2 regions of the Shewanella sp. 8A genome follow, and region 2 is predicted to be linked to the other one. Evidence: riboswitches for the same ligand, from Rfam matches in the RefSeq annotation. Region 2 holds a riboswitch; the other holds the start of a gene.
The links. Region 2 has a riboswitch for cobalamin ahead of M0413_RS13265 (TonB-dependent receptor). Riboswitches for the same ligand answer to the same signal wherever they lie in the genome.
Positions count from the first base shown of each region.

Region 1 (4,722 bases), on a different contig from region 2:
GGTGTCAAAATACCGCAATCGATCACTTCAAGCGTAAAATCTAATTGGCGACAAAACACATTAATGGCCGCGCCGCCGTGGGCAAAGTTTTGCACCATTTGGTGGGTGACTTCACTTGGGGCAATCGAAACCCCTTCAGCGGCAATGCCGTGATCCCCTGCAAACACCAACATGGTCGGTTTGACTATCTGCAATTGTTGTGGCCCTTGAATGCGAGCAATTTGTAATGCTAAGGATTCGAGTTGCCCCAAGGCACCTGGCGGCTTGGTTTTAAGATCGATTTTTTGTTGAATAACCTGATCCTGCGCTTTACTCACAGGCTCGATTTGAAATGACAGGCTTGATTGAGACATTCACACTCCAGTGACTAATTCGATTTCAATAACTCGTTCGATAACAACAACTACGACGCATACAGCGGCTATTTTCCATACGCACTTAGTACTAAATTAGCTAATCCTCTGCGAAAAACGCGAGTTCGATTAGTTGCGCCGACGCAAAATCAGCAAAAAGAAAAAACTACCTATCGAGGCGGTGATAATCCCAACGGGCAGTTCTTGATTTCCCAGTAAACATCTCGCGAGCACATCAATCCACACCATAAACAAGCCGCCAACTAACGCGGTGAGCAAAATGGGCTGACGCCCGGGAAATAACAAGCGCACCGTATGGGGGATCATTAATCCAACAAAACCTATGCCACCACAGGTCGCCACTAAAACGGCGGTAATTAGCGAGCAGAGCAATAACATATTGAGGCGTAATTTAGGTACATTCACCCCTAAGGTGTGGGCCGTTTCATCCCCCGCCTGCAGGGCCATAATCTGCCGCTTCCAACCGAGGATGATAAAAAAACTCACCAATACAACGATGGATGGCAAAATTAAGAGCGGCCAACTGGCCTTAGCAAAACTGCCCAAACTCCAAAAAAGCACTGATGCCGTGGCCTGCGGGCTGGCAAAATACAACAGCAAGCTGGTTAATGCGCCAAACATAAACGATGTTGCCACCCCAGAGAGCAGCATGCGCTCAACTTGGCTGTTGAGCCCAAGCCCTGACAAGGCGAGAACAATAAGAACGGATAAACTGGCACCAATAAAAGCGCCGAAAGGCAAACTAAACCACAGGAGCCCAGCAAACATTCCCGAGCCACTAAAAATCCCCGAATTGGCAATAACGCCCGCATTACCGAATAGACCGGAGCCAGTAAACAAGGTCAGCATCACCACAGCGCCAAAGGAGGCTCCTGAACTAATGCCAAATAAATAAGGGTCAGCAAGCGGATTGCGCGTTACGGTTTGCAGCACACTGCCCGCTAAAGACAGCCCCGCCCCCGCCACAAACGCGAGCAATATCCGTGGCAACCTTAATTCCATCACAATCCGCTCCGTCATCGAGGCGGCAGTTGACGCATCGTCGTTGGCGAAAAATTGATTGAATAATTTAATAAACACATGCAGCACATCTAAAAAGCTGATATTTGCCGCGCCAAAACTGGCGGCCGCAATCGGGGTCAGCAGAGCAAAACCCACCAAGCCAAGAATCAGCCATTGCTGGCGGGTTAATGGCGTTAAAATATGGGTTAAAAGATTCATCATTATCAGCTTAAACGTGTCAATCATGGCGTGTTTATCTCCCCGTTGATGTTATGGGGAGCGGATACAACCACATCATCCGTCGGTGATTTTTGATAACCATAAAAGTAATTAATTAAAGGATTGGCATGTTGTGGATGGGGCATCACTTGGGCGCAAACACCAAAAACTTGGGCAATGCGCTCCTCTGTTAATACCTCACTCGGCGTGCCCATGGCGCTCACTTGCCCCTTATCCAGTAGCAGCAAACTATCACACAGGGCACTTGCTAAATTCAGATCATGAATAGAGGCAATGACACTAATGCCAAGGCTTCGAACCAACTCCAAAATTTGTATTTGATAGCGCACATCGAGGTGGTTTGTGGGTTCATCTAAAATCAGTAACTGAGGTTGTTGCACGATAGCGCGTGCAATCAGTGCCCGTTGTTTCTCGCCGCCAGAGAGCCGTTCATATTGCTGATAGCGCTTATGGCTAAGACCTACCTTTTCAAGCGCCTTGATAATTTTTTCACTATCACCGCTGGAATTAGTATCAAACATTCCTTTGTGGGGCGTGAGCCCCATAGCAACGAGTTGCTCTGTGGTCATATCAAAATAGTGCGGCGTATCCTGCTGCACCACAGCTACTTTACAGGCAAATGCCTTGGGCGAAAGCTCGTTAATGTCCTGCGAAAACAAACTGATTTGCCCCAGAGTTGGGCGAATAAAACGATATATACAACGCAGTAAACTGGATTTACCCGCACCGTTAGGGCCGATTAATCCCAGCATTTCACCGCGTTGTAGGGCAAAGTTAATCCCTGAAAGAATGGTTTTGCCTTCGATGGTCCAACTTAATTGGCTGACATTGAGTGCCACATTAGTTAGCACCGCCGAAGATTGCACATCTGTTGACGTGGAAGGCTTCATTAAAAGCTGCTCCCACAGGCATATTTTGTACCCAAACCCAGTAGCACCATGGGCCACAGGGCGAAACGTATCAATATCATTTTCTGCTCCCTCGAGTCACCCGCTCGAGAACTAAGGCTGCACGCAGCGAAAACAGAAATAGGCAGGTCTCCTGACTTGTAGCAAAGAAGATTCTAGGTTCTAGATTCTAGGCACTTCTTTTAACTACTCACAGTTGCGGGTACAGTTCGGGCTGGCTGACGGGCAGCACCCCGATTCCCTATTATGTTTGGGTTGATTCGGCGTTTATAACGACTATTGCCTTAAGCTAATAGCGCAGGATAAAGCGAAATTCCCAACACCTATTTCTGCGACATTTAAACTTAGCGAACACAATGCGCTATCTGGCTCAAACGTCAGGGAAAAGCATTATCCTATATCTTGCTCATTAGGCAATGCAGTTTAAATCAGAAAATGTTCATCATCCCATTTAGCATGAGATTTCAATCTCAATCACCATGGCTCGATGGCCAGTCTAAGCGCCAGTATCGAGTCCCATGTTTATCTTCGAGTACATTAATCGTCACCACCGCGGCAACCGGTAAAGTCAGTTGACTGTAAAACCCTACCGTTCTCACCGCCCCCAATGCTCTTGCCATTAAATGACGGATCACTCCGCCGTGGGTCAGAACCCAAATATTGGCTGTGGGTACATTGGCATTACACTCGCCGTGGGCCTGTTCATCATCCAACGCCAGCTGGGCAAACTCTTTATTGAGGATCTGCTCTATTGCGCCATCGATACGAGCCTCAAAACTTGCCATCGTTTCACCATTGGGCGGCGATACGGCCCAAGGATCTTGCCAATAGGCCGCCATGCGCTCGCCATCCTGTTGATATAACTCATCGAGCAAGCGACCATCCCAATCGCCAAAATCCATTTCTTGTAGATCCTCCAGCAGGTTGACCTCAAGCGACGAAGGCGTTGGCGCAGCTAAATGTGAACTCTCAGACAAGCTGGAATGCGGCTCCAGCGCCAACTCCTTGGCAAATTCAGCGCAGCGCCTTGAGGTGGAGCTGTAAATACCGTGGCATTCTCTGGCCTGCAAAGCGACTGCTGCCAACATCTGCCGCCAGCCCTTCTCGCTCAGTGGAACATCGACTCTGCCACGTAAAATGGCCCCGCCCTCGCATTCCCCATGGCGTAACAGTAATAAGCGAACTTGTTTCATATATGCCTTTTAAAAATCTTAGGATCTAGATTCTCGCTCCTAATGACTTTCACCTTGCCCTGACAATCCGATGTCGCGTATTATGGACGTCTATACGTATAAATGTCCAAACCATAACGAACGACATTCAATAATAAAATGCAATTTACCGCAGAATTGCATATTTTTGGACTCAACTTAGCTGTAGTAAAGGTAATCATTTATGGCGATATCTCTCCATCGAGCCAGCCAAACACTGGCAGACATTCGCAACCAGTTGTCAAAGCGCATTCTGATTTTAGACGGCGCCATGGGCACTATGATCCAAGGCTACAAGCTAGAAGAAGCCGATTACCGTGGCGAGCGTTTCAAGGATTGGCATACCGACGTTAAGGGCAATAACGATCTTTTAGTGCTCACGCAGCCACACATCATCAAACAAATTCACAGCGACTACCTATTAGCCGGTGCGGATATTATTGAAACCAACACCTTTAACGCCACCACTATCGCCATGGCCGACTACGATATGCAGTCGCTGTCCGCCGAAATTAACCGTGAAGGTGCGCGTCTCGCCCGTGAGGCCTGTGATGAAATCGAAAAAGCCACGGGTAAACCACGTTATGTTGCCGGTGTGTTAGGGCCCACTAACCGTACTTGCTCTATCAGCCCCGATGTTAACGATCCCGGATATCGCAATATCCACTTCGATGAGTTAGTGACCGCTTACTGCGAATCGACCCGTGCCTTAATTGAGGGCGGCGCCGATATCATTATGGTCGAGACCATTTTCGATACCTTAAACGCCAAAGCCGCGCTATTTGCCATCGAAACCGTGTTCGATGAACTCTTTGGAGCAAATTCGCCAGCGCGTTTGCCAGTAATGATCTCCGGCACCATTACCGATGCCTCGGGCCGAACCCTGACCGGACAAACCACCGAAGCCTTTTATAACTCCCTTCGCCATATCAAGCCCTTATCTATCGGTCTTAACTGCGCCCTTGGGCCAAAAGAGCTACGCCCCTA
Region 1 is NZ_JAMDJP010000011.1:116,644-121,365, forward strand. It holds gene cobT (nicotinate-nucleotide--dimethylbenzimidazole phosphoribosyltransferase) at 1-353, opposite strand, end outside; gene M0413_RS10740 (FecCD family ABC transporter permease) at 483-1,622, opposite strand; gene M0413_RS10745 (ABC transporter ATP-binding protein) at 1,619-2,506, opposite strand; cobalamin riboswitch at 2,631-2,819, opposite strand; gene M0413_RS10750 (histidine phosphatase family protein) at 2,995-3,717, opposite strand; gene metH (methionine synthase) at 3,920-4,722, shown strand, end outside.
Region 1: it holds a riboswitch for cobalamin, as region 2 does, so the genes downstream of both, M0413_RS10745 (ABC transporter ATP-binding protein) here and M0413_RS13265 (TonB-dependent receptor) in region 2, are expected to answer to the same signal.

Region 2 (4,722 bases):
CGCATCAACATATGGGCCGCTAACGCGGGATCACTCGAAATAATATCGATCACATTACGAATATCGCCTTCGGCAAGAATGGCCTTTTTCAGTGGAATTAAGATCCCACGGCGGCCAATGACTTGCTCTTCATTCGCTATGATGGCTCTCACTTGAGTAAAAACCTGTTGCTCAAGATCTGTCATAGGACACTTTACACCTGTTAATTAGCTATAAGATGATTCGAATACCGCTCACATCATACCCAAACTACAAAGAATTTCAGCACTAAGTCGTAGAATAATTGCGTTAACCCTAAAGATGATGTGCTTTACAGTATAAGCAACGACTTAGCCTATATTACACCCGTAAAAATGATTTTTCTCTGCACCCAACAGCAGAAATAACAAAGCCAGACAACGTCTGGCTTTAAAATGCGCTAAATCACTTAATTATCAGGATTCGGCTTAGAAGCGGTAACCTACCGTCAAGCGAATATCACGGCCTCGGCCTGAGTAATAGCCGTCATAGGTTCCACCAGCATAATAACCAGCACTGACATAGTCCTTATCGAACAGGTTATCGATACGCAGGCTCGCTAACCAAGCGTCACGGGTATAGTTAAGTGCCAAGTTACCTAAGACATAACTAGCCAATTTATCGCCTTGGTTAGCATTATCGCCTTCGATAAAGCGATCGCCCGTATAAATCGCCTCGGCAAAGACTTGAAAATGTTCGGCAAAATCCATGCTGACATAACCGCGTCCCGAATGCTCGGCCACCCAAGACAATTTCTTGCCATCATTTAGCCCATCGGTAAATTCGGCATCAATATAGTTGTACTCAAGACCTAGTTGCAACGCTTTAGTCACCTGCCAATCCCAATCGGCACTCGCGCCATAACGGCGTGAAGCATCGGCATTGACGTTCGCACCTTGGAAGCTACCACCAACGGGTTTTTCAGCACTCGGGTCGAAGACAATTTCATCTTCTAAATCGAGGCGATACAAACTCACGCGCAGGCTTTGGCTGGCGGCCGTCCAATCCCAACCCGCCTCATAGGAGCGGCCAGTCTGCGGCTTTAAGCCATACACATCTTTCGGGGTGTAGGCCTGCTCATCCACCTTAGCGAAACGGAAGTTTTCATCGCCACGTAGATAGAATCTGTGCTCCGCGCTCGGGCGGTAATTTAAACCGAACTCGTATGCGGTAGCATCTTCATCTAAATCGATACCATTTGGATAGACATTGCCATCAACCAGATCGTCAGTCACCCGCGCGTAACGTCCGCCCACCACATAGCTTAAGGTGTGACTTAACGGCACAGTGGCTTGCAGGTAAGCACTTTGCATTTCCTGCACATTGCTGCGCGCCATAGAGTCAAACTCGGCTTTACCGCGGCTGATATCTAAACCTGTCACTAGGTTTAGCTCGCCTTGACGGGTGCTGTAGTTGGCGAGCGCCTTAGGGCTAAACATCAGCAGTGAGCGAGTATTATGGCTCTGGCCCCAATTGAGTGAGCTGACTAAGGTATCGCTGTAATCCAGATCCGCCGCTAATGCCCAGTTTTGATTAAGCTGATGCTGATAGCCCGTACGCGCCGCAGTGGTCATTTCATGGGAATATTGCTTATCGTTCCCAGAGTAACGTGGGTTGTCTTTAAATTGATCTTTAGTCAATGCCCCTGGATTTTCGCGGTCATCATCGTAATAGCTGGTTTCGACAAAGAACGAATCAGTCGCCGTTTTATATTGAATGCGGCCAAGGATAGAACCCGTTTCATTGGCGTTATGCTGACGATAGTTGTCACCTTGGTTGTAGCTTCCGGTCAAGAAATAGCGCCAATCCTTGTTGATCGCGCCAGACACATCGCCGCGACCTTCATAGGTATTAAAGCTACCGCCGGATAATTGCACGCTGCCGCCGGTATTCTCAGGCGACTTAGTCACAATGTTGATCACCCCGCCTACCGCTTGGTCGCCATAAAGCACGCCCGCACTGCCGGATAAAATCTCGATGCGTTCAACCTGATTTAAGGGAATTGCATTCAGGCTAGGCACAGCAATATCAATGTTATTCAGACGGCGACCATCGAGCAAAATCAAGGTGTTGTTTACCGCAGCGCTGGCGCTAAAACCGCGCATCGCAAAGCTAGTACCAATATTGTTATCCGAAATTTGAATACCGCTCTGACCACGTAAGACGTCAGTCAAATTAGTCGCGCCACTCATTTCAATCGCCGCAGCATCAATCACATTCACATTAGCGGCAATATTTAACGGGGTCTTATCAGCACGACCAATCACCACGATATGCTCATCGACGTTGGCGGCATGAGTTTCATCAGCAGCCACAGCGGGCGCGATCATTGATACACTGCAAAGGCTGCCAATCAGCAGCGCAATTTTGGTTGGATGTGTTCCCATTTTACCTTTAACTCCTACAAGGAAAACGGGGCATTAGCGCCACGATACCGTTGATTCAGTAGAAAACACTGATAGTCACTATCGCATTTTGAGATCTGCCCACCGAAATCTCAAAAACACCTTTAGGGCCGGTCTCCGGACTTAGGCTATATCCATCTCAACTTGAGATGAACGCGAAACTGACCTTTACACACTCGATTTCAGTGTTCATCGTGAACTCCTATCAAATGCGGTCGTCTCTCACCTTTTACCGTTGCGGGGGCAGTGCCAGAATTTCACTGGCTTCCCGATTATCTCGCGACTTCATCATCGCAAGCACCACAGAAGGTTGACTCAAAATTAGGTTCAAAGGGCGTCAAACCTGTTAACGCCCAACAAGGCTCAGAATATTAAAGACCTAAGCGCGCGCATTATAGACGTCTATACGGATGAAAGTCCATTAATCTCAGATTGGCGAGAAAGCTCAGATGAGTTAGAAAACGCCATCCCAGTTTTTTGCCGCAGGTTGGGGTCTGTCTTTACTTAAAATAGCCTGACGCTGCTCAGGGGTTTCGCATTGGGCAACTGGGCTTAAATCCAGCGGCTTAATCACTAACGAGTCAGCAGGTTGCACAGGCGACTTGTCGAACATGGGCAAATTCATCGACCAAGAGACCAACTCCCCCTTGTCGCTAATGCCAACATAACCGTCATTTGCGCCATCTAACCACGTGAGACGCGGAATACGTGCCATTAACTTTTCCACATTATCACGGTTGGCTCGATATCCAACGGGCACCACTTTGCCATCGGGACGCGTAAACACAAAGGAGGATGGTCCTTGAGTAATAACACTGCCTTCCTGCCAATATTTATCAAGAATCTCTTGGGCATAGTGAAACCCAAACATATACGCGTAGTCAGTGTCGTCGGCCACAATTTGCGGCACGGCCTTATCCCGCAGTAATAAAAAGCCTGAGCCGATACTGATAATCTCCTTCACGCCTGTAATGTCGGTTTTTTTAATCCAATCGACGCCACAGTTAATCCCATCGCCCCAAAAATGCGCATCCCCCGTAGGACTTAACACCGCAAATGCGCAATTGTTTGCCGTCATACTCGCCACGTCTTTTAAGGCACTGCGGATAGGATAAGTATCACTGCGCCAGCCCCAACTCACTACTGAGCCGTCCTTTTTCAAGGCGGCATAGGTGTGTTGAAAATATTCGATCTTCGCCACATCCGTAAGCTGAGGGAGCAACTTTTTCATATTGGTCGACTCTTCAACCTGCCCCCAAATCACTGCACTGCCCTGTTTTTTGAGGGCGACAAAACTGCGTCCCTTAGCAAAGATATCAATGACATCAACTAATTGATCCTGCACATGCAAGCTATTGCCACCGTAAGGGCCATAACCCCAAGTGTGTACCTTGCCTGTGGCATCTAGCGCGGCAATGGCCTCTTGGTTGGCGAATAATTTAGTAATATTAGTCATGCGGTTTTGTAGGGCTTTGTCGAGGCGATATTTCCCCGCATTGCCCCAGAACACCACAGTGCCATCTTGACGTAACGCGGCAAACCCATCTTTAATCGAGACGATTTGCTTAACTTGCTTAAGCTGCTCAGTCACCTCGCGGCTATCGCCACCAGCATAGCTATCACCCCAAGTGATCACCTCACCGGATTGTGTTAACGCCGCAAAGGCCGAACTATTGGTCACAACAGTCTCGACAGCGGGTAAATCACAGGGAATATGGCGGTACTGTGGACTCGGATTTTCCTTAAATTGGAGCAGTTTGCCGTTATCAAACTGCAATAAGGCTTCCTTATCATTTTCGAACACGGTTACGGGTTTCGGCTGACTACAAGCCGTTAATTGTAGGGCGATTAAGGCTGCTACCAATGCCAAAGGGCGAGGAATTGAATAAGACTGCATAACTTATTTCCTTGTCGTTGCTGAAAACGTGAGTTGTTGAATATGTTGCGCTACGTTATCCGATAATGACTCGATTATCGGCCTCAATGCGCACTGAAAACCATGACTCGTATCTAACCGAGATAATAGTGCTTGTGTATGTTTATCAATCACCTGCGCGCTGTTGAGGCTGAGTGTTTGCAGCGCCATTGTCTGGCTAAATGCCGCTAAGATCCGCGCTTGCACAGGGCTAACCGTTTGCTCCACCGCACTATGGGTATTATCGAGTACCCATCTAACTAACCAAAGTAAATATTCGATGCGGGCAGCAAGGTCGACACAGCATTGTTTTTCATCCTCCAAACCAAAACTGAGCTCTTTGGCGTAACAAAATGCCTCCAATGCCATGAGCTTTTCTGTGGA
Region 2 is NZ_JAMDJP010000015.1:89,865-94,586, reverse strand. It holds gene M0413_RS13270 (HDOD domain-containing protein) at 1-185, opposite strand, end outside; gene M0413_RS13265 (TonB-dependent receptor) at 447-2,405, opposite strand; cobalamin riboswitch at 2,515-2,743, opposite strand; gene M0413_RS13260 (RCC1 domain-containing protein) at 2,878-4,320, opposite strand; gene M0413_RS13255 (DUF3592 domain-containing protein) at 4,324-4,722, opposite strand, start outside.